3 regions of the Mesorhizobium sp. AA22 genome follow, and region 2 is predicted to be linked to each of the others. Evidence: predicted binding sites of a transcription regulator. Region 2 holds the regulator's gene; each other region holds the start of a gene.
The links. Region 2 encodes PhoB, which activates phosphate uptake and scavenging genes when phosphate is short. Its sites were predicted from a motif close to TGTCATNNANCTGTCAT; they were not measured.
Positions count from the first base shown of each region.

Region 1 (7,248 bases), 2.9 Mb from region 2:
ACCCGGATTGAATTCCAGTCCGACATCACAGTCCTGATGGACTGCCAGAGGGGCCCGGCCTGGTAGCACCTAGCTATTGCCGGAAACGCAAAAACTCAAGGCTTAATTGTAATTCGGGATGTGTGGCATCGACCCTCGGCAAGTTTCGTACGCCAAGTCGATCGGGCACGCGGCCATTGTACGGGCCGGCAGCCGCAAGTACACTGAGACCTGGGCTTCGGTCAGTCTCGATGTGCGACCGTCGATGGCGATGAAGGAAATCCGTCTTGGCTGTTCATCGACGACCGATCGGCCAATATCTGTTCCCAATCGGCTCCTTGGGTCTGGCCGCACTGATGCATTTCGGCGCCGCGTCGATCGAGCATTCGCTGCTTTCGATCAAGATCCTGGCGATGATCGTGGTCGCTATCTTCATCTTCGCGACCGTGTTTGTGGTTTTGCATCATGCCGAAGCCGTCGCACGGCGGCTCGGTGAACCTTACGGCACGCTGCTTTTGACATTTTCGGTCACGGCCATCGAAGCATCGGTCATCGTTTCGATGATGCTGCATGGCGAGAACAACCCGACGCTGGCACGCGAGTCCGTGTTTTCAACGGTCATGATCGTGTGCGCTGGTGTTGTCGGGGTCTGCCTCACACTGGGTGGGCTGAAGCATCGATATCAGGACATCAAACGACAGGGCACCAACGCTTCTCTTGCCGTCATTATGGCGCTGACGGTTCTTACGCTGATCCTTCCAAACTACACGCTTGCAACAAGCCCCGGTACGTTCTCCGCATCGCAACTCGCTTTCGTGAGCGTTCTTTCAATCCTCCTCTATGGTGCCTTCGTCTTTGCCCAGATGGTACGCCATCGGGGTGATTTTATCGAGGATCTGACGTCCAGCGCGGAACATGAGGCGCATGTATCTGAGGGTGGGAACGTGGCCACAAACGTGCTCCTCTTATTTGTTGGACTGGCAGGGATCGTTCTTCTGACCGAGCAGGTGGCCGGCAGCATCGAGAATGGGCTCGAGTTTCTTCAAGTTACTCAGGCGGACGCAATCGTGGGCTTCTTCGTCGCTGCGCTGGTGCTTATGCCGGAGGCGGTGTCGGCGGTTCGGGCAGCGCTGAATAACGAACTGCAGCGAGGACTGAATGTCGCTCTCGGCTCTGCCTGCGCCACAATCGGCCTGACAATCCCGGCAATCGGTGCGGCGAGCCTGCTCACCGGACGGAGCCTGACTCTTGGTCTGGGCCCGGGGGATACCGTGCTTCTCATCCTCGCGCTTGCCATCAGCATCGTGAGCTTTGGGACGGGCCGAACAACGATGCTGACGGGGCTTGTTCATCTCGTCGTGTTTGTCGCCTATCTGTTCCTTATCTTCGTGCCGTAGAGCGCCGGGCCTGTCGTGTCGATTTGCGCGCAAATGGCTAGCCTGCAATTACTGGACCTTCGAGCGCAAGCGATCCGTCACGAACTCCATCAACACCACGATGGTGAAGATCACGAGAATGATGGTCGAGGCATTCTTGTATTGGAAAAGATCGAACGCGACCTTCAGCTCCTGGCCGATGCCACCGGCTCCAACGAGGCCGAGAACAACAGACGAGCGCACTGCCTTTTCAAGCGCAAAGAGCGTGGTGTTTATCAGGGACGGCATAGCGTCGGGCAGAACTGCCCCGCAGAGGACAGAGAACCGACTGGCCCCGATTGCAAACAGCGCTTCCTGAGGTCTTTCGTCGGCATCCTCCATCGCCTCGGCGAAGAAGCGCCCGCAAAAACCGATCGTATCGACGACGATGGTCATGGTTCCAGCAACCGCCCCGAGACCAACGGCTGACACGAAAAGAAGTGCCCAGACCAAATCTGGAACGGTCCTAAACAATGAGACCAGGATTCTGGAGATATGCCGGAACGGGCCGAGCGGGGTTATGTCCTTGGCCGAGAGCCAGGCAAATGGCAAGCTGAGGACGACACCTATTGCTGTCCCCACGACCGCTATCTGAAACGTTTCGATCATGCGCCAGAAAACCCGCAGGAGGAACTCTGGCTCGACATTTGGGGGTATCATGCGGCCGAGGAGCTGGGCCATGCGGGGCACTCCCCCTGCCAGTTGTTCCGGCGAAGGTGCGACCTGCCCGGCGGAAACGATCACGAGAGCAGCCAAAGCGACGGCAAAGCTGAAAGTGAGGGGCGAGATCGATGGAATCCGGCTCGGCGAAAGGCGGTCATGCATCGAAGACGTCTTTCAAATCAGCGCGGGTGACATGCGCCGTCGGCCGGTCGAAGAAGACCTTGCCCGCCTTGAGCGCTATCAAGCGATCGGAGTAGTCGAGAGCATGTTCCATGTCGTGCGTGGTGTAGACCAAGGTGATCGCTTGTTCCTGGGTGAGCTCGGAGAAAACTCGCATCACATCATGTCCAGCCGCCGGATCGAGACTTGCCGCCGGTTCGTCTGCTATCAAAAGCTTCGGACGCCGGATCAACGCACGGGCAATCGCCACCCGCTGCGCCTGCCCTCCAGAAAGCGCGTCGGCGCGGGCGCCTGCCTTGCCGAGAAGCCGCACGTCGGCGAGCGCCTGCATTGCTTCCTCGCGCCAGTGTTGCTTTGCGATGGAATGGTGCCAGCCGCGCCAGCCGCCGGGCAGCCCGAGCTTGCCTTGCAAAACGTTTGTAAGAACGGATTGGCGGCTAACCAGTCCGTGGTGCTGGAAGACAAATCCGATCTGCCTGCGTATGCGCCGCAGCTGGGCGACGGACGGCGCCGAGCGGAAGCTCTCGCCGAGGGTGACGACCTCGCCACCGCTCGACGGTAAAAGACCGATGAGGCATTTGAGCAGGGTGGATTTTCCAGCACCGTTCGAGCCAATCAGGGCAACCCGTTCGCGCGATGCTATGTCGAGGCCAATACTGGAGAAAACGACCTTTCCGTTCGCATAGCTCTTCGCAAGATCGTGCGCGGCAATGATTGCTGTCATAGTGACCTCTTGGCCCAGACGGGACTACGAAATAGACCGGCGGTTAACCGCCGGCCTTTGCCATGAAAAGAAGCAAGCCTCAGTTTACGAAGTCGGTGAGGGTCTCGATTCCGATCGTGCGGTACATCGAGCGGACATAGTCGTAGTCCGAGTCCCTGACATCAGTCAGAAAGAAACCGCCCTTGAATTTCTGGTTGTCCTCGCCTGTCAGGATCGCTTTCATCAGCTCGTTGCCATTCTTCGCAAAGGCATCGCGGACCTTGACGAACACGTCGTCTGAAATGTCCTTACGGGCGACAAGAATGTCGTTCGGCAGATCGCGGCCCCGTGCGATTACCGAGAAGGCAGTGTCGGGGAACGCTTCCCGGACCGAGTTCAGATAACCGAAATTCAAGCCGATAGCGGCGATGTCGCCGCGGATGAGAGCCTCAGCCGCGATATTGCGCGATATGATCACTGGCTCGTAATCGGTGGCATATTTCAGGTTGAAATCGGCCAGCGCCTGCGCGGGGCCGAGGTGCTGGGAGGTCGAGCCTACCGAGCCGAATGCAATCTTCTTGCCCTTCAAGTCTTCAATCGAGCGGATCGGTCCATTCGCCAGCACGGCGATCTGAGCGAAATAATCGGGGCGCTGCCAGGCAACAACAATCTTCGGCTGGCTTAATTCCTTCATGACCACGTATTCAGCAGGACCGGTCAGGACGAGATCGACCTGCCCGGAATTCATGGCCTCGACGGCGGTGGTCCGCGAGCTGACCGGAAACAGCTCGATATCCAGGCTGGTCGCCTCTTCAAGAGCGGTCTGGAAAGCGCCGAATTCCTGCTGAAGAGCCTCCAGTCCCTCCATGTCGGTTACCGCGAATTTCACCGGCTCCGCAAAAGCTGGAAGAGCGGAGGCAAGCGTCAGCGCGAGTGCGGTTGCGATGGTGCGGATCATCATTTTTCCTTTGCTGTATAGACAGGAAACTGTTACCCGCTAATCCGTATACGCAGCAGATGACGTGCTCGTGACATTTCGTCGGCGCCAGCGGCAGGCTTTGCTTTTAGAGGGATACAGTGAACTGGCACATCCAGGGTGGTCGCATCCTTACCGACCGGGGACTTGAAACCGCGGACCTGAGCATTGCAGGCGGGATACTGTCAGAGATCCAAGCGGCCCATGCGTCCATAATCGATGCCGATGGTCTGCTCGTGCTTCCGGGGATCGTCGATATCCACGGCGACGGCTTCGAGCGGCAAATCATGCCGCGGCCGGGTGTCCGCTTCGACACGGCGCTGGCGTTGAAAGATACGGACCGCCAGCTTGTCGCCAATGGAGTAACCACAGCCTTTCACGGCGTCACGGTGTCATGGGAGCCCGGACTTCGCTCGCTCGAAGCCGCCAAGCAACTGATCGGCGCGCTCTGCGATCTCCGCGATACTCTTAGCTGCGATACGCGTGTGCATCTGCGCTGGGAGACCTTCGCACTTGATCAGATGGCGCAGGTCATACAATGGCTCTCTCTTTGGCCGCGACCGATCATTGCTCTCAACGACCATACGACCGGGTCGGTATTGAACGGCACGATCGCCCGCAAGATCGGCCAGATGGCGGAACGGTCCGGCTTGAGCCGTGAGCAGTATATGGCGTTGCTCGATCAGATTTGGTCCCGCCGGGCCGACGTAGAGATCGCGATCGGGAAGCTGGCCGCGACTGCACGGGCCAATGGCAATGTGCTTCTTGCCCATGACGAAGCGTCTCCTGAAGAACGTATGTATTTCCGCGGTCTCGGTGCAAAGGCTTCGGAATTTCCACTGACGCTCGAAACGGCGAAAGCCGCGCGGCAAATGGGCGAGGATGTGATCCTCGGCGCGCCCAATGTCGTGCGCGGCGGCAGCCATAATGGAGCGCTGAATGCCACCGAGGCCATCAGAGCCGGGCTCTGCACGGTGCTGACCAGTGACTACCACTATCCCTCGCCTCTGCATGCGGCCTTCAGGCTGTCTTCTCCGGGGGCCAGCGATTTCCCCATGATCTGGAATCTGGTCTCGGCAAATCCGGCCCGGGTAGCCGGCCTTGACGATCGCGGATTGCTTGTTGCCGGCCGCCGAGCGGATCTGATCCTCGTCGATGCCGGCGATCCAGAGCATCCGCGTGTGGTGGCCACCATGGTTCACGGACAAATTGTCTATTCCTCTGGACTCTCGCGCGTAAACCGACGGTCGGCACACCGATCGCCGGTGAATAAGGCTTCATGAACCAGAATACGAAAATCCCAACACCACACGAGCGCAGCGTCAATCGTCTTCTGGCCTTTGACGGGCTGGTCTTTCGGCCACGCAGCGATTCGCCGATCTGGCAGCAGATCTACGATCACATCTTCAATCTGATCGAGAGCGGCTGTCTTCCGCCGGGCAGCCAACTTCCCGGAGAAACGCATCTGGCGGAGAAACTCGCGGTCACCCGCATTACACTTCGCCGGGCGCTGCAGCAGTTACAGCATGAGGGCCACCTCACCGCTCGCAAGGGCGTCGGTATCTTCGTGCGAAACCTACCCTCGACATTCACGGTTCGCGACGGACAGCGCTTTCTCGACAATTTCGAAGCTCATGGCCAGGAAATCGGCACCAAGACGCTGCTGATCGTCCGGGAACCAGCAGAACCGGCCGTGGCGGAGCGGTTGCGTCTCGCACCTGATGCCACCATTATCCGGCTGTGCCGGATCAGAACGTCCGATAAGCAGCCGGTTTACGTCAATACCAAGGTCTTTCCAGCCCATCTCTTTCCTGATTTCGAGCAGACGTACGACGTGCGTCAGTCGGTGACCGATGTTTTCCGCGCGCATGGCATCGAGAATTACCGGCGGGCCGAGACGCGCATCAGTGGCGGCTTTGCGTCCCCTGATGAAGCCGAAATCCTGCGGCTGACACCCGGAACACCAGTATTCCGCATCAATGCCGTCAACGAGGACCGCAACGGCATACCAATCGAATGGACCCGCGGCTGCTGGCCGCTAACGTCTGTCGAGTTCGTGTTCTGATCCTGGCGCGATGGCGCGCTCAACATGCTCTTCGCCTCAGCCCATGGTTCCTGGGGCGTAGCGATCAGCACGACCAGTTCATGATGTCGGTCGGCCATTGGGTCGGCTTTAGACGGACCCCACAAGCCGGTCGAGAAAAGGCCGCTGGCCAATAAGCATCTTTTCCCGGGCCATATCGAGGCCGAACCACCCTGCGCGATCGATCTCCGGAAAGAATTGCATGCGGCCGCTGCGCGGTGGCCATTCCATCTCGAACATGTTGCTCCGCAAAGTGCCGGCGTCGAAATCGCATTCGACGCCGAAGGCTGTAATAAGCTTGCCGCCGCGCTGGCGCAGCTCCCCCAACGCAAGCAGTGCTCCCGCGAGCTCCCAGCCGGTTTCCTCCACGAATTCGCGACGTGCCGCAGCTTCCGGCTGTTCGTCATCACCATACTCGCCCTTTGCAATCGACCATGCGCCAAGATCGCGGCTTTGCCAGAACGGCCCGCCCGGATGAACAAGCAACACCTGCAGTTCGTTGCTCGATCTGCGGTAAGGCAGGATGCCCGCACTTCTTTTCGCCATGGCCTCAAGCCTCTGCCATGCAGCATGCCGCAACAACGACAAAGCAGATGCCGGCTTGGCGCAGCAGACGCCGTGCCCACGCCGCGCGCTGGAAAGCACGTCGCCAAAATGGCTGTTCGACAACCCGCTCGGTTCGATTTCGACCAGGCACGCCTAGTCTGTTCACAGATCTGCACGAACCGCGCGTTGCCGGCGACCTCGACGAAACGTCCGATATGGTCGGGCCGATCGGTTGGATTAGCTACCGGCTCGCCGAGCGCGAAAGAGAAGCTTCCGTTTGTTCGGCATTACTCAAGAATTCGTCGCGTTCGGCTATCCACAGATCCGCATAGTCGACATTCTGCCACTCGGCAAACCACGGACCACCGCTTGTATAGTGGACCGCCTTAGGTGTGCCATGCGTCGGCTTTTCGTTCCAACCTTCAAGCCAGTTCCACTCTACTGGCAGCGAGCCCAGGTCCTCATCGGCGACCCACTGCATTCGATGGAGGTAGGCACCACTTTCGCGGTTCACGACCTCTGGCGTAAGCGATTTAACCGAAGGGTGCGCGCAGTTGAACAGCATCAGCGAGGACCAGTTTTTTCGTGGGTAGGATGTCTGGACCACGCCGTCCATCTTGGTAGTGGCCTTCGGCGTATAATCATGCTGGACGCAATAGACCGCCTTGTTCGACTTCGTGTATTCCAGCAAACCTGCGACGTC
Region 1 is NZ_CP048406.1:5,099,228-5,106,475, forward strand. It holds gene A9K68_RS24470 (ionic transporter) at 267-1,376, shown strand; gene phnE (phosphonate ABC transporter, permease protein PhnE) at 1,425-2,219, opposite strand; gene A9K68_RS24480 (ATP-binding cassette domain-containing protein) at 2,212-2,961, opposite strand; gene A9K68_RS24485 (PhnD/SsuA/transferrin family substrate-binding protein) at 3,041-3,898, opposite strand; gene A9K68_RS24490 (alpha-D-ribose 1-methylphosphonate 5-triphosphate diphosphatase) at 4,018-5,199, shown strand; gene phnF (phosphonate metabolism transcriptional regulator PhnF) at 5,196-5,981, shown strand; gene A9K68_RS24500 (NUDIX domain-containing protein) at 6,090-6,545, opposite strand; gene A9K68_RS24505 (glycosyltransferase) at 6,787-7,248, opposite strand, start outside.
Region 1: A9K68_RS24485 (PhnD/SsuA/transferrin family substrate-binding protein) is a predicted target of PhoB. The motif match lies at 3,958-3,974, and genes of this name have one in related genera.

Region 2 (7,248 bases):
CGGGCTGAGCTCGGATTCACGCGCCCGATCGGCGCCTGTATCGGCGGCCGGCGTGTTGGAAGTTGTGTCGGTCATGATGCCCTCCCACCGGGTTGCCGTCTGCCGCGGATGCCGGAAGCAGTTTGGAGTTATCCGCGAGAAGCGGAAAAACAATTCTTTTTGAAAAAACGCCGCGGTGTGAAGCCGCGGCGTTTCAGGCTTCTTGCGAAGGCCGGATCAGTTGCAGACCGGGAGCGTGCCCGTCGCCACGCCGGCGCAGACCTCTTCCTTCTTGATCCAGCCCGCGTCGATGACGACGTTGAGATTGTCCTTGGTGACGGCAATCGGCGTCAGGAACAGCGACTTGACGACATTGCCGCCCGGCGTGGCGAAGTCCTTGACGCCGGCAATATCTGTCATCTGCTTGCCGTCGGCCAGTTGCGAGGCGATCTCGGCGGCGTTCTTGCCGAGCTCGCGCGCGTCCTTCCACACCGATACGGTCTGTGTGCCGAGCGCGATGCGGTTCAGCGCGGCATGGTCGCCGTCCTGGCCCGACACCGGAACGGATCCGGCCAAGCCTTGCGCCGTCAGCGCCGCGACGACGCCACCAGCGGTGCCGTCATTGGCGGCAACCACCGCATCGACCTTGTTGTCGTTGGCGGTCAGGAACTGTTCCATGTTCTTCTGGGCGTTGGCGGGAAGCCAGCCGTCCGTATAGGCCTCGCCGACATTCTTGATCTTGCCGCTGTCGATGGCATCCTTGAGCACTTCCATGGAGCCGGCGAACAGGAAATCGGCATTCGGATCGGCGCCCGAGCCCTTGATGAAGACGTAATTGCCTTCCGGCGCCACCTTGAACACTTCGCGGGCCTGCATGCGGCCGACTTCCTGGTTGTCGAAGGTCAAATAGAAGACGTCCTTGTTCTCGATCAGCCGGTCATAGCCGACGACCGGAATGCCTTCGTCCAGCGCCTTCTGCACCGCCGGCCCGATGGCCGAGGCATCCTGCGCGAGGATGATCAGCGCGTTGGCGCCCTGCGAGATCAGGCTCTCGACGTCGGTCAGCTGCTTGCCGGGATTGGACTGTGCATCGGCTGAAATATACTTGTCGCCGGCGGCCTCGATCGCCGACTTCATGGCGGCTTCGTCAGTCTTCCAGCGCTCTTCCTGGAAGTTCGACCACGAAACACCGATGACCTTGTCCTTCGCCTGTGCGACCGACGCGAGCGTCAGCGACATGGCGACCCCCGCCAGAATGGCGGCTGTGAATCTATTCATGATATTCCTCCCTGCGCCGCGTACGGCGCGACCAACTGGCCCAAAGGCCTGCACAAAAGCTCTTTTTTTCGAGCCTCGAAAAAATACTGATCCAACGCCGAAGCACTGTCAACATGAATTCTGATGGAATTTTGGTGTCCTGTTGGCTTTTTTTCGAGCCTCGGAATAAACAATGACAGGTCCTTCTGCTTCTGCCAGTATTTGTCGGCCTGACGGCTTCCGATTCATGAGCGGCCGCGGCAATAGGGTAGGAAGCAAAACAATGTCGGTTGGGATCCGCCATGACGATTTGCGCCGGCGCAACCGGGCGATGGTTATTTCGGCCGTACGGCGCGCAGGCCAGCCGTCACGGACCGAGATCGCCGCAACCACCGGCCTCAGCCATTCGACCATATCGGCGATCTCTTCCGACCTGATCCACGAAGGCATCCTGGCCGAGAGCAAGGCGAGTGAGACCGTTTCGCTGAAACGTGGCCGGCCGCAGGTTGGCCTCAGCCTCAATCCGGAAGCCGCTGCGGTATTGGCCGTCGTGTTGTCGCTGAATTCGCTGTCGGTCGCTGTCATCGACTATGCCGGACAAGTGGTCGCCGAGGAACAGCGCCGGCTGGACACGCTGACCATGTCGCGCGACGAGCTGATCGACGAATGTGTCGCCATAGTCCGGCGCCGGCTCGAAGACCCCGACCTCGACGTCCAAAGCGTCGCCCGCATCGCGCTGGCGATCCAGGGTATTACCGATTCCCATGCGCGCGCCATGTTGTGGTCGCCGATCACGCCGCAGACGAACATCGCCTTCGCCGACATTCTGGAACGCGAGTTCGGCATCCCGGCCATTATGGAGAACGACTGCAACATGATGGCCGTGGCGCTGCGCCGGCGCGACCCGGATCGCTACCGCGACGATTTCATCGCCATCCTGCTCTCGCATGGCATCGGTATGGGGCTGGTGCTCAAGGGCGAGCTGTTCACCGGCACCCATTCCTCAGGCGGCGAATTCGGCCACATGATTCATCGGCCGAGCGGCGCGCTTTGCCGCTGCGGGCGGCGTGGTTGCGTCGAGGCTTATGCCGGCAACTACGCTATCTGGCGCAACGCGAGGCAATTGAGCGAGAACGCCGAGCCGGTCGCCGATGTCAGCGACGCCGAGATGCGGGCACTGGCGGCCCGGGCGCGCGAGACGGACGGACCGGAGCGCGAAGCCTACCGCAAGGCCGGCGAGGCGCTCGGCTTCGGGCTCGGCAGCCTGTTCGCGCTGATCGATCCGGCGCCGGTCGCCATGGTCGGTGCCAGCGCTGCCGCCTTCGACCTGATCGAGCCGGCCCTGCGCGAGGCCATCGCCCAGACCGCGGGCGGCCAGCATTCGGGTTCGATTTCCTTCGACACCGAGCCGAACGAACTGCCGCTGATCCGAGAAGGCTGCGCCATGCGGGCGCTGAGCTTCGTCGACCAAGAGATCTTCGCGCCGAGCATCCAGGCACGAGCCGGCTCGGTCGGAAAGAACGTGGCTTGAACTCGAAGGGAGGATCCCGGATCGCGACTTGGGGTGTGTTGAGATTCAGGTCAGGCCGAGTCGAGAATGGTGGGTTCCGAGAACCGGAGCGGAGCGTACTTTTGGGTACGTGAGCACCGGAAGCCCAGGAAGCCGGCGTTCGCAGGCCGGCACCACCTGGATATCAGCACATCCCTAGTCTTCCCTGATCGCATAGCCCGCGCCGCGGATGGTGCGGATGACATCGGGCATGCGACCATTGTTGACCGCCTTGCGCAACCGGCCGACATGGACGTCCACCGTGCGCTCGTCGATGTAGATCGTCTCGCCCCAGACATTGTCGAGCAACTGGCTGCGCGAGAAGACCCGACCCGGGTGCCGCATCATGAATTCGAGCAGCCGGAATTCGGTCGGCCCGAGCCGGATCTCGCTCTTCTTGCGATAGACCCTGTGCGATTCACGATCGAGCATGATGTCGCCGACCTTCAGCACGCTGGACAGTACTTCCGGCTTGGCGCGGCGCAGCAGCGCCTTGACCCTGGCCATGAATTCCGGTGTCGAGAACGGCTTGACCAGATAGTCGTCGGCTCCGGTGGAAAGGCCGCGAACCCGGTCGCTCTCCTCGCCGCGCGCGGTCAGCATGATGATCGGCAGCCGCTCGGTTTCGGGACGCACCCGAAGGCGCCGGCAAAGCTCGATGCCCGAAACCGCCGGCACCATCCAGTCGAGCACCAGAAGATCGGGCACGTTTTCCTGCAGCCGGATTTCGGCCTCGTCGCCGCGCGTCACCACCTCGACCTGATAGCCTTCGGATTCCAGATTGTAGCGGAGGAGGACGCCCAGCGGCTCTTCATCCTCCACCACCATGATGCGCGGCGCGATCATCGGCCGGTCACTCCTGTCATGTCGCCGGCGCCGACATCGTCGTTTCGTCGAGCTTCGGGCGATCCGCCGGCAATTGCTGCCCGGTCACGACAAAGTAGGCGTTTTCGGCTATGTTGGTGACATGATCGCCGATGCGTTCGAGATTCTTGGCGCAAAACAGAAGATGGGTGCAAGCGGTGATGTTGCGCGGATCCTCCATCATGTAGGTCAGGAGTTCGCGGAAAACCGCCGTGTATTTCACGTCGATCTTCTGATCGTCGGCGCGCAGTTCTTTCAAAGCGCCGGCATTGCGCGACACATAGTGCTCAACCACCCCGCGGAGCTGCACAAGAACGAGATCCGCCATCGCGTCGATACCGTGCGACAGATTACGCGGCGTGGTGCTCTGCCCGACTGCGCTGACCCGCTTGGCTATGTTTTTGGCCAAATCGCCGATGCGCTCGAGATCACCGGCCATGCGGATTGCGCCAACCACCGCGCGCAGATCTTGCGCCATCGGCTGCCGCTTGGCGATCAGCGTGATCGCACTGTCGTCGAGTTCGCGCTGCCGCGCATCCATGATCGCGTCGTCCGAGACGACACGCTGCGCCATCGCATTGTCTGACGCAAGCAACGCGCGGATCGAGGCTGCGACCATCGCGGCGGCGAGCTCGTCCATGTCGCGGATCAGCCTGTCGATGTGCTCCAGTTCCTCGTCGAAAGATGCGACGGTGTGTTCACCCATGATCCTGTCCTCGTGTTCGAAATTCGCCGCCGGACCGCTCAGCCGAACCGGCCGGTGATGTAGTCCTGGGTGCGCTTGTCGTCGGGATTGGTGAACATCTTGTCGGTTGCGCCCTCCTCGACCAGGTAGCCGAGATGGAACATCGCCGTGCGTTGCGACACGCGCGCTGCCTGCTGCATCGAGTGGGTGACGATGACGATCGTGTAGTTCTGGCGCAGTTCGTCGATCAGTTCCTCGACGCGGGCGGTGGCGATCGGATCCAGCGCCGAACAGGGCTCGTCCATCAGAATCACTTCCGGCGACACGGCGATGGCGCGCGCGATGCACAGGCGCTGCTGCTGTCCGCCGGAGAGACCGGTGCCCGACTCGAGCAGGCGATCCTTGACCTCGTTGAACAGACCGGCCTTCTTCAGGCTCGATTCAACAATGCCGTCCAACTCGGACTTGCTCCTGGCCAGGCCGTGAATGCGCGGACCGTAGGCGACGTTTTCATAGATCGACTTCGGAAACGGGTTCGGCTTCTGGAATACCATGCCGACGCGAGCTCGCAGCTCGACGACATCGATTTTCGGGTCGTAAACATCCTCGCCGTCGAGCGTTATCTTGCCGCTCACCCGCGCGATATCGATCGTGTCGTTCATTCGGTTCAGGCAACGCAGGAAGGTCGACTTGCCACAGCCCGATGGGCCGATCAACGCCGTCACCTGGTTCTCGCGGACATCGAGGTCCACGTCGAACAGAGCTCGCTTCTCACCGTAATGAACAGAGACCTTTTCGCCCTTCATCTTGATCGAAGGGGCATTGGTTCCGCTGCTCAGTTTCTGTTCGACGCCGGCTTCCGTCATGATGTTCATATCCTCTACCCCTTACCAGCGCCGCTCGAAGCGCCTGCGCAGTATCACTGCAATGGCGTTCATGATGACCAAAAACAGCAGCAAGATCAAAATCGCCGCCGAAGTCTTCTGCTGGAATCCAGCTTCCGGGAAATCCGCCCACATGAATATCTGCACCGGCAGGATCGTCGCGGGATCGGTAAAGCCGCCGGGAATGTCGACGATGAAGGCGACCATGCCGATCATCAGCAACGGCGCGGTTTCGCCCAGCGCATGCGCCATTCCGAGAATGGTGCCGGTCATGATGCCCGGCATCGCCAGCGGCAGGACGTGATGGAATACGGTCTGAACCTTGGAGGCTCCGATGCCAAGCGCCGCCTCGCGGATCGACGGTGGCACCGCGCGCAGCGAAGCGCGCGAGGCGATAATGATGATCGGCAGGGTCATCAGCGCCAGCACCATGCCGCCGACCACCGGGGCGGAGCGCGGCATGCCGAAGAAATTCAGGAATACGGCAAGTCCAAGCAGGCCGAAGACGATCGAAGGCACCGCCGCCAGATTGTTGATATTCACTTCGATCATCGTCGTCAGCCGGTTCTTGGGCGCAAATTCCTCAAGATAGATCGCCGCTGAAACGCCGATCGGGAAGGCGATGGCCAGCGTTACGATCATGGTCAGGAACGATCCGACGACCGCGCCCCAGACACCGGCCAGTTCCGGCTCGCGGCTTGCGCCGGTGAAGAAGAAGATCGAGTTGAACCGGCTTTCGATCAGGCCGGCGCTCTTCAGCGTGTCGAGCCAGACGATCATCTTGTCCGAAATCTTTCGCGATGCTTCCGGCGCCTCGATTACGCGCAGGAATGCCTGGCCGCTCGCGGCGGGCGCCGTGCTGTCCAGCGCCTCGATCACCGTGCCCTTAGCGATCACCATGCCGTTGGCCGCAGGTGACAGCGCGGTCAGCTTGACCGTGCCGCCATTGAACGCGACCAGCAGCGACGACGCGCCACTCGTCAGGGTGAGCATGCCGTTTTCGCCCTCGGCCGCACCATGGCCGCGCGCCAGCGCCAGCATGGCATCGTCGCCGAAGGTCAGATCGATGTCGCCGCTGGTTTGCGAAGGCGTGACGCTTGTCGAAATCGCTTCGTCCGAACCGACGTCGGCAAGCAGACCCTTGAGATAGAGGTCGGCAAAATCGTCAAGTGGAACCGCATAGTCCACCGTTCCTCCGAGCATCCCCGGATCAGCCGCAATATCCTTGCGCAGGAACACGCCTGTGCCGGTGGAAATCAGTCCGCGCAGCAGGCGCTTGTCCTGGCGGCTCGTCACATCCGGAAATTTTGCCGTAAGCGCTTCCTGAGCGATGGCGTCGTAATTCACTTCGTCGAGTTTCGCCGGGTCGACCTTGGCCGCCGAAAGATCGATCGGCAGCGTCACATAGTTCTGCCGCAGCGCCGGAATCGCCTGCGTGACGATCGTCGACAGGAGCAGCACAAGGAACAAGCCGGCCAACGCAACAGCTGCGGCGCCAAGCCATTTGAACCACGTTTCCGTGCGGTAGCGGCCCTTCAGCCGCGCCTTCGCGGCATCGTCGGTATGAATGCTGACCGGCCGTCCGACGGCGCCCAATGACGAGATCGCATCAGTCATATTGCTCTCGGTATTTCTGGACGACGCGCAACGCGACGATGTTGAGGGAAAGCGTGATGCAGAACAGCACCAGGCCGAGTGCGAAGGCTGCAAGCGTCTTGGCGCTGTCGAACTCCTGGTCGCCCACCAGCAGCGTCACGATCTGCACGGTCACGGTTGTGACCGCTTCGAGCGGGTTGGCCGTGAGGTTTGCCGCCAGGCCCGCCGCCATGACCACGATCATTGTTTCGCCGATTGCGCGGCTGACGGCAAGCAGCATCGCTGAAACGATGCCCGGAAGGGCAGCAGGAAGGACCACCTTGCGGATGGTTTCCGACTTGGTCGCGCCGAGGCCGGCGGAACCGTCTCTCAGGGATTGCGGAACGGCGTTGATCACATCATCGGAAAGCGAGGAAACGAAGGGAATGATCATG
Region 2 is NZ_CP048406.1:1,380,062-1,387,309, reverse strand. It holds gene A9K68_RS06705 (sugar ABC transporter permease) at 1-75, opposite strand, end outside; gene xylF (D-xylose ABC transporter substrate-binding protein) at 217-1,257, opposite strand; gene A9K68_RS06695 (ROK family protein) at 1,520-2,767, shown strand; gene phoB (phosphate regulon transcriptional regulator PhoB) at 2,942-3,631, opposite strand; gene phoU (phosphate signaling complex protein PhoU) at 3,648-4,355, opposite strand; gene pstB (phosphate ABC transporter ATP-binding protein PstB) at 4,394-5,209, opposite strand; gene pstA (phosphate ABC transporter permease PstA) at 5,222-6,835, opposite strand; gene pstC (phosphate ABC transporter permease subunit PstC) at 6,828-7,248, opposite strand, start outside.

Region 3 (7,248 bases), 260 kb from region 2:
ATGATGGTCGCCTTGGCCGTCTCGGTGGTGACGGCGACATTGGCGACCTTCTTGAAGAAGGCACGGATTGAAACCGCGTTGGTGGTGTCGTCGGCGCCCTGGTCGATGACCTTGAGCACGTCTTCCGGGCCGATGATCGAAGCCGTGACCTGGACGCCGCCGGTGCCCCAGCCATAAGGCATCGGCATTTCGCGCGAGGCGAACGGCACCTGATAGCCGGGAACGGCTATGCCCTTGAGGATCGCGCGGCGGATCATCCGCTTGGTCTGCTCGTCGAGATAGGCGAAGTTGTAAGTGGCGATGTCGGTCATGGCGATCGCTTCCGCTGTGTGCTACCGAATTGACTTCCAAGACACGGAAGAAGGGCCAGGCTCAGATGACTCCAACCGGATGGATGCACATCGGAATCCTGTTGCTGGTGTTTGTCGGCGTGGTTGCCTTTGTCCTTCGAAGAATGGTTCTTCCTGCGCCGAAGGAAGGCGCGAATGGCGAAACCGTTGGCGGCAGTAGCGGCTACGGCGGATCCGGAGGGGTGTAGCGGCCATTCCCACGAGATCATGGCGGTGGAGCTAACTAAAGTCATTCCGCAGCCTGCCTCTTCTCTTCGACTTTGCCTGCGTTTTCGCGGGCGTCATGCTCGGCGCGCATGCGGCGCACGAGGTCGAGCTCGGCCTGGAAGTCGACATAGTGCGGCAGCTTCAGATGCTCGACGAAGCCGGTCGCCTGGACATTGTCGGAATGCGAGATGACGAACTCCTCGTCCTGGGCAGCGGCGACGACGTCTTCGCCGAATTCCGAAGCGCGTAACGCCCGGTCGCACAGTGCCATGGCCATCGCCTTGCGCTCGCTCTGACCGAAGACGAGGCCGTAGCCGCGGGTGAATTGCGGCGGCGCCTTGGCCGAGCCCTTGAACTGGTTGACCATCTGGCACTCGGTGACGCGCACGGAGCCGAGCGGTACCGCGAAGGGCAGCTCCGGCACATCGAGTTCCAGCTCGACCTCACCGATGCGAACTTCGCCGACGAAGGGATGGTTGCGGGCATAGCCGCGCTGGGTGGAATAGCCGAGCGCCAGCAGAAAACCCTCGTCGCCGCGTGACAGCGCCTGCAGGCGGATGTCGCGCGCCATCGGGAATTCCAGCGGCTCGCGGGTGATGTCGCCGGGGACATGATCCTGCGGCATGTCGCCATCAGGCTCGATCAGGCCTTCGCGGGCGAGGATCGCGGAGACGCGCGGCATGGCTTCCGCCTCGCTGGCACGCTGCAGCGGCTCGGCGACATCGCCGCCCGCGGCGAGCTCGGGATCGAGCAGCCGGTGAGTGTAGTCGAAAGTCGGGCCGAGCAGCTGGCCGCCAGGAAGATCCTTGTAGGTCGCCGAAACGCGCCGCTCGACCAGCATCGCGCCGGTGTCGATCGCCTTGGTATAGCCGAAGCGTGGCAGCGTGGTGCGATAGGCGCGAACCAGGAAGATCGCCTCGATCATGTCGCCGCGCGCCTGAACGATGGCGAGTGCCGCCAGCTCGCGGTCGTAGAGCGAACCCTCGCTCATCACCCGGTCGACGCCGAGCGCCAGCTGCTCGACGATCTGGTCGAGGCGCAGCGCCGGCACGGAACGGTCGCCGCGCCGGCGGTCGGCGAGCAGGGAGTGGGCGTTGGCAATGGCCGCTTCGCCGCCTTTTACCGCGACATACATATCACGCCTCCATCGTCTTGATGCGCGTCGTGCGCGGCAGGCAGGCAACGCCGTCGGGGGTGGCAAGGATGATGTCGACGCCACGCGGAAAGCGCTGGTTGTTCTGCTTCCATTGCTCGACGAAATGGCGCGGCATCTGCGCCGGCGCGATGGTTGCAGTCATTTCGATGCCGGGACCTTCGAGCAGCAGAGGGGCGCCTGAAACGATATCGCTCACCTGCAGGATTAGCGTTGTGGAGCGGTCGGGATAGTCCTGGGTGCCCTGCGAAAAGCCATCGAGCGACATCATCTCGGCCGGCGTGGCGATCAGCGCGAAATGCGCGTCGGCCGGCGTATTGGCCAGCGGCGCGCCGGTGTGGAAGCCGAGCCAGGATTTCACCGCTGCTGGGGCCTGCAAAACGGGGTCGAGCCAGAGCGGCGTGTCGTTGTCGCACAGCGCCAGCGCGATGGCGCCGGCGGTGGCCGACAGTGGCGCCGGCGGGCGGGCAAAGATCGGCAGGGGCTCCAGGGTGCCTGGCCGCGCCATCGCATCCATCACGGCGCGGAACACCGTCTGGGCGTCGAACACCGGATCGGCAAAGCCGCCCTCGATCGCTTGCGTTGCGATGTCCATCAGTCTTCTCCGCGTACCATGGTGAAGAAATCGACCTTCGTTGCCGCCGTCTCGGCGCGCCGCCGTTCACGTGCGCCGGCAAGTGCGGCCTGCAGCGGCGCAATGAGTTTTGTCTCGACCTCGCGGCGCAGGGCAGGATCCTGCCAGAGTGCGTCGGCGATCGCCGCCAGTTTCGCTTTCTGCTTGTCACGGCCGAGCGCGTAGCAGTGGCCGACCTGTCCGGATGCGAGCCGGACGGTAGCGCGGGTGACCGTCGCCTCGCCGACATTGAATGGTGCGCCGCCGCCGCCGATGCGGCCACGCACGGTGACCAGGCCGGTTTCGGGACCGCGCAGGAGTTCTGCTTCCGAAGGCAGGCCGGCTGCGTTCCAAAGGCGGACGATATCGTCGCCGGTCGATTGCGCTAGCGTCGCCATGACGGCCTTGCGCTCAGCCTGATCGCGCGCTTCCTGTCCTCGCATGGCAGCCATTCCTTCTCGTTCCGAATTTGTATAATGATGTAGACAATTATACAAATTATACCTATTCTCTAAAGCGTGTCCATGACGGATGGATGACAGGGCGAAAAAGATCGGGGCAAGAGATGATCGGGCAACAGATTGCCAGCAGCATAGAGCGGCGCAGCGGCGTCTCGCTGTGGCGGCAGATCGCCGACCAGATCCTGCATTCGATCGCCATCGGCGACTTTGCCGAGAATGCCGCGCTGCCACCGGAGATTGCACTGGCGGAGCGTTATGGCGTCAACCGCCATACGGTGCGCAGCGCCATCGCAGCACTGGTGCAGGATGGCGTGCTGAGGGCCGAACAGGGGCGCGGCACTTTCGTGCTTTTGCGCAAGCGGCTGTCCTATCCGATCGGCGCCCGCACCCGTTTTTCGGAGGGCTTGCAAGGGCAGGCGACGGAGCGCCGCAGCGTGCTGCTCGAATCGGCGGTCGAGCCGGCCAGCCGGCGCGTCGCCGAAGGGCTGGGGCTTGCCAAGAGTTCGAATGTCATACGCCTTGAGACGCGCGGCGAAGCCGACGGACAGCCGGTCTCGCGTGCCACCGGCTGGTTCGATGCGAAACGCTTCGAAGGCATCGAGGCCGCTATCGCGGAAACTGGATCGGTGACCGCCTCGCTCCAGCGTTTCGGCATTAGTGACTATCTCAGGCAATCGACAGTGCTGTCGGCGCGCCACGCAGATGCCGCCGATCTCGCCGATCTCGATCTGCAGTCCGGCGCCATCGTGCTGGTCACGGTCGCGGTCAATGTCACGCCGGACGGCCAGCCAATCCAGTTCGCCGAAACGCGTTTTCCGGCTGAGCGCGTCGAGCTCAAATTGTCGGCGCGGTAGGTAGGAGCGCGTCTATCCCGGTCTCATCCGACCTGAATGACCGCCTTGATCAGGCCGGATTTCTCATGCGCCCAGCGGCCGAGGTCGCGCGGTGTGTCGCCAAGCGTCGTGCGATGGGTGACGAGCTTTGCCAGCGGCACCGCGCCGTCGCGGATCGAGGCGGCGACGTGGTCGAAGTCGGCGCGCAGCGCGTTGCGGCTGCCGATCAGCGTCATCTCGCGCTTGTGGAATTCGGGGTCGGAAAAGACGATGTCGTCCTTGACGACGCTGACCAGGACCAGCGTTCCGCCATGCGCGACATGGGCGAAAGCCGACTGGACTGACTGGGTGTTGCCTGTGGCGTCGAAAACCACGTCAAAGCCTTCGCCGTCAGTCGCCTCCCGCGCCAGATCGGTTGCCGATCCCTTCGAGCCGTCGAGGGTGGCAAAGTCGAGTTCCCTTGCGGCGAAACCCAGCCTCTCGGCACTCATGTCGAGCAGCTTCACGTCGAGACCGGCGATGCGGGCAAACAGCGCCGTGCCGAGCCCTATCGGCCCGGCGCCGACGACCAGCGTGCGCGCGCCGGGCTGCGCCAGCGAGCGCCGAACGGCATGCGCCCCGATCGCCAGGAACTCGACGGCGGCGGCGTCGGCCAGCGACAGGCCGTTGGCCGGGTAGAGGTTCTGCGCCGGCACCAGGATCCGTTCGCACATGGCGCCGTCGCGGTGGACGCCGAGCACCTCGATCCTGACGCAGCAATTAGGCTTGCCTTGCCGGCAGGCGATGCATTTGCCGCAAGCGAGATAGGGATTGATGATCACAGGTTCGCCAACGGCCAGATCGACGCCTTCGCCGGCCTCGATCACAGTGCCGGAAACCTCGTGGCCCATGATGCGGGGATAAGCGAGGAACGGATGCTTGCCCTCAAAGATATGATAGTCGGTGCCGCAGATGCCGACATGACTAACCGCGACCAGCGCCCAGCCAGAGGGCGGAGTGCCTGGCGCCGGGCGGTCTTCCAGAACAAGCTCACCGGGCGAGCGGCAGACGACGGCTTTCATAGTTCAATCCAGTCTGTTCATGAAACCGCCGGCCCCGCTAGCGCCGGGCCGGCGGTTGTTAATATGGTCTACTTGCCGCGGCGGCGCAGGCCGTCGAAATAGACGATGACGATAATTAGCACGCCGGTAATGATGCGCTGCCAGAAGGCATTGACGTTCAAGAGATTGGCGCCGTTGTTGATGGTGGCGAGGATGAAGGCGCCGAGCAGCGGTCCGTGCACCGAGCCGACGGCGCCGAACAGCGAGGTGCCGCCAATCACCGACGAGGCGATCGCCTGCAACTCCCAGCCCTCGGCCTGCGTCGGATTGCCGATGCCGATGCGCGAGGCAAGCAGCACGCCGACAAAAGCCGCACAGAGGCCCGACAGCGTATAGGCCATGTAGATGGTGCGCTGGACGTTGACACCGGACAGACGCGATGCCTCGGCGTTGGAGCCGACCGAGAACAGATACCGGCCCCAGCGGCTGTGATGCAGGAAGGTGTAGGCGGGGATGCCGACGAGGATCACCATCCAGAACAGATTGGGGACGCCGAGAAACGAGCTGCGCGAAAACATTTGGAAGGCATCGTTGTTGATCGAGATCGAGTTGCCGTTGGTCATCAAGAGGCCGATGCCGCGCAAGGATGTCAGCGTCGCCAGCGTGATGATGAAGGGCGGCAGGCCCATTCTGACGATGCCAAAGCCATGGAACATGCCGATGGCGACGCCAACCAGCAAGGTGATCAGGATGGCGAGGAAAATCGGCACGCCGGCATTGATCAACATCGCCACGATGACGGTGGCGAAGCCGACGACGGCGCCGACGGAAAGGTCGATGCCTCCGGTGATGATGACGAAGGTCTGGCCGACTGCCAGGATGGCGATCATCGAACCTTGCCGCAGCAGATTCGAGATGTTGTTGGCAGAGGCGAAGCTCGGCGTCGCCACCGACAGGATGACCCACAACAATACCAACAGCGCCAGCAGTGTCAGCCCGAACAGGGCGTTGTAGTTGCGTTTCGGCCTTTCGGCCGGGATCGCCTCGGTGCTCATATCTGTCCTCCCGGTTTTTCTTGTTTCTCGGCCAGCGCTTGGGTGAGGATCTCCTCATGGTCGGCAGTGCGGAAACCATGAGTGGCCACCAGTTTGCCGCGCCGGAACACATGCAGTGTGTCGGCCAGTTCATAGACCTCGGGCAGATAGGACGAGATCAGGATGATGCCGGCGCCATTGGACAAAAGCGCGCTGAACAGGCGGTAGATCTCGGCCTTGGTGCCGACATCGACGCCGACTGTCGGCTCGTCGAAGATGAACAGCTTGGCGCCGTGCGCCAGCCACTTGCCGATGACGATCTTCTGCTGGTTGCCGCCGGACAGGCTGGAGGCGAGCGCGTTGCGCGTCGGTGTCTTGATCCTGAGATTGGCGATCTGGCGATCCGCCTCGGTCTTCTCCTGTGCGCTGGAGATCAGCAGATTGCTGGAGATGCGCTTGTAGATCGGCAGATTGAGATTGAGGCCGACCGGCAGGTTGAGGCAGAGGCCCTGGTCGCGGCGGCTTTCCGGCGCCAGCGCCATGCCGAGCCTGATAGCGTCATGCTCGGAATTGACCTGAACCGCCTTGCCCTCCCAGAGGATCTGGCCGGCCGACTTGCGATGACGGCCGTAAAGCGTGGTGACGAACTCGCTGCGCCCGGCACCGATCAGGCCGTAGAGCCCGACGATTTCGCCGGCACGGACCGTCATCGAGACATTTTCGAAGCCCTTGCCGGAGAGATTTCGGGCTTCGAGCAGCGTCGCGCCCGGGGTAAAATGCTCCTTGTGATAGACTTGCTCGATCGAGCGGTTGATCATCATCTTGACCAGCTCGGCGTCGTTGGTTTCGGCGATGTTCCTGGTGCCGACAAGCGTGCCGTCGCGCAGCACCGAGACGCGGTCGGCGAGCTCGAACACCTCTTCCATGCGGTGGCTGATGTAGATGATGGTGACGCCTTCGCCCTTCAGCCGGCGGATCAGCGTGAACAGCTGGTCGGCTTCCTTCCGGGTGAGATAGGCAGTCGGCTCGTCGAAGATCAGGAACTTGGTGCCGCGCACGGTGGCGCGGGCGGCGGCGATCAGCTGCTGCTGGCCTATGGTCAGGTCACCTAGCACGACATGCGCCGGCAGATCAAAGCCGAGATCGTCGATGATCTTCTGCGCTTCCCTGACCATGGCCCGCTGCTGCAGGATGCCGAAGCGGGAATCCTCCTCGCCGAGGAACATGTTGGCTGCGACAGTGAGATGGCGGCACAGAACGACCTCCTGATGCACAGCATTGATGCCCAGCGCCATCGCCTCATGCGGCGTCGCCAGCGCTGCCGGCTTGCCCTCCCAGATGACGTCGCCGGAGGTGCGCGGCATGACGCCGGTCAGCAGCTTGATCAGGGTGGATTTGCCGGCACCGTTCTCGCCGACAATGGCGTGGATTTCGCTGGCCTTGAAGGCGAGGTTAACCGGCTTCAGCGCGTGCGTGCCGGGATATCGCTTCTCCAAGCCCTTGAGTTCGAGGATCGTCCTGCCCGGTTCCAGCGTTGGGGCCGGATGCAGTTCCTGC
Region 3 is NZ_CP048406.1:1,637,928-1,645,175, forward strand. It holds gene A9K68_RS07955 (alpha-D-ribose 1-methylphosphonate 5-phosphate C-P-lyase PhnJ) at 1-311, opposite strand, end outside; gene A9K68_RS07960 (carbon-phosphorus lyase complex subunit PhnI) at 580-1,692, opposite strand; gene phnH (phosphonate C-P lyase system protein PhnH) at 1,694-2,305, opposite strand; gene phnG (phosphonate C-P lyase system protein PhnG) at 2,305-2,766, opposite strand; gene phnF (phosphonate metabolism transcriptional regulator PhnF) at 2,889-3,638, shown strand; gene A9K68_RS07980 (zinc-binding alcohol dehydrogenase family protein) at 3,662-4,678, opposite strand; gene A9K68_RS07985 (ABC transporter permease) at 4,747-5,712, opposite strand; gene A9K68_RS07990 (sugar ABC transporter ATP-binding protein) at 5,709-7,248, opposite strand, start outside.
Region 3: phnF (phosphonate metabolism transcriptional regulator PhnF) is a predicted target of PhoB. The motif match lies at 2,848-2,864, and genes of this name have one in related genera.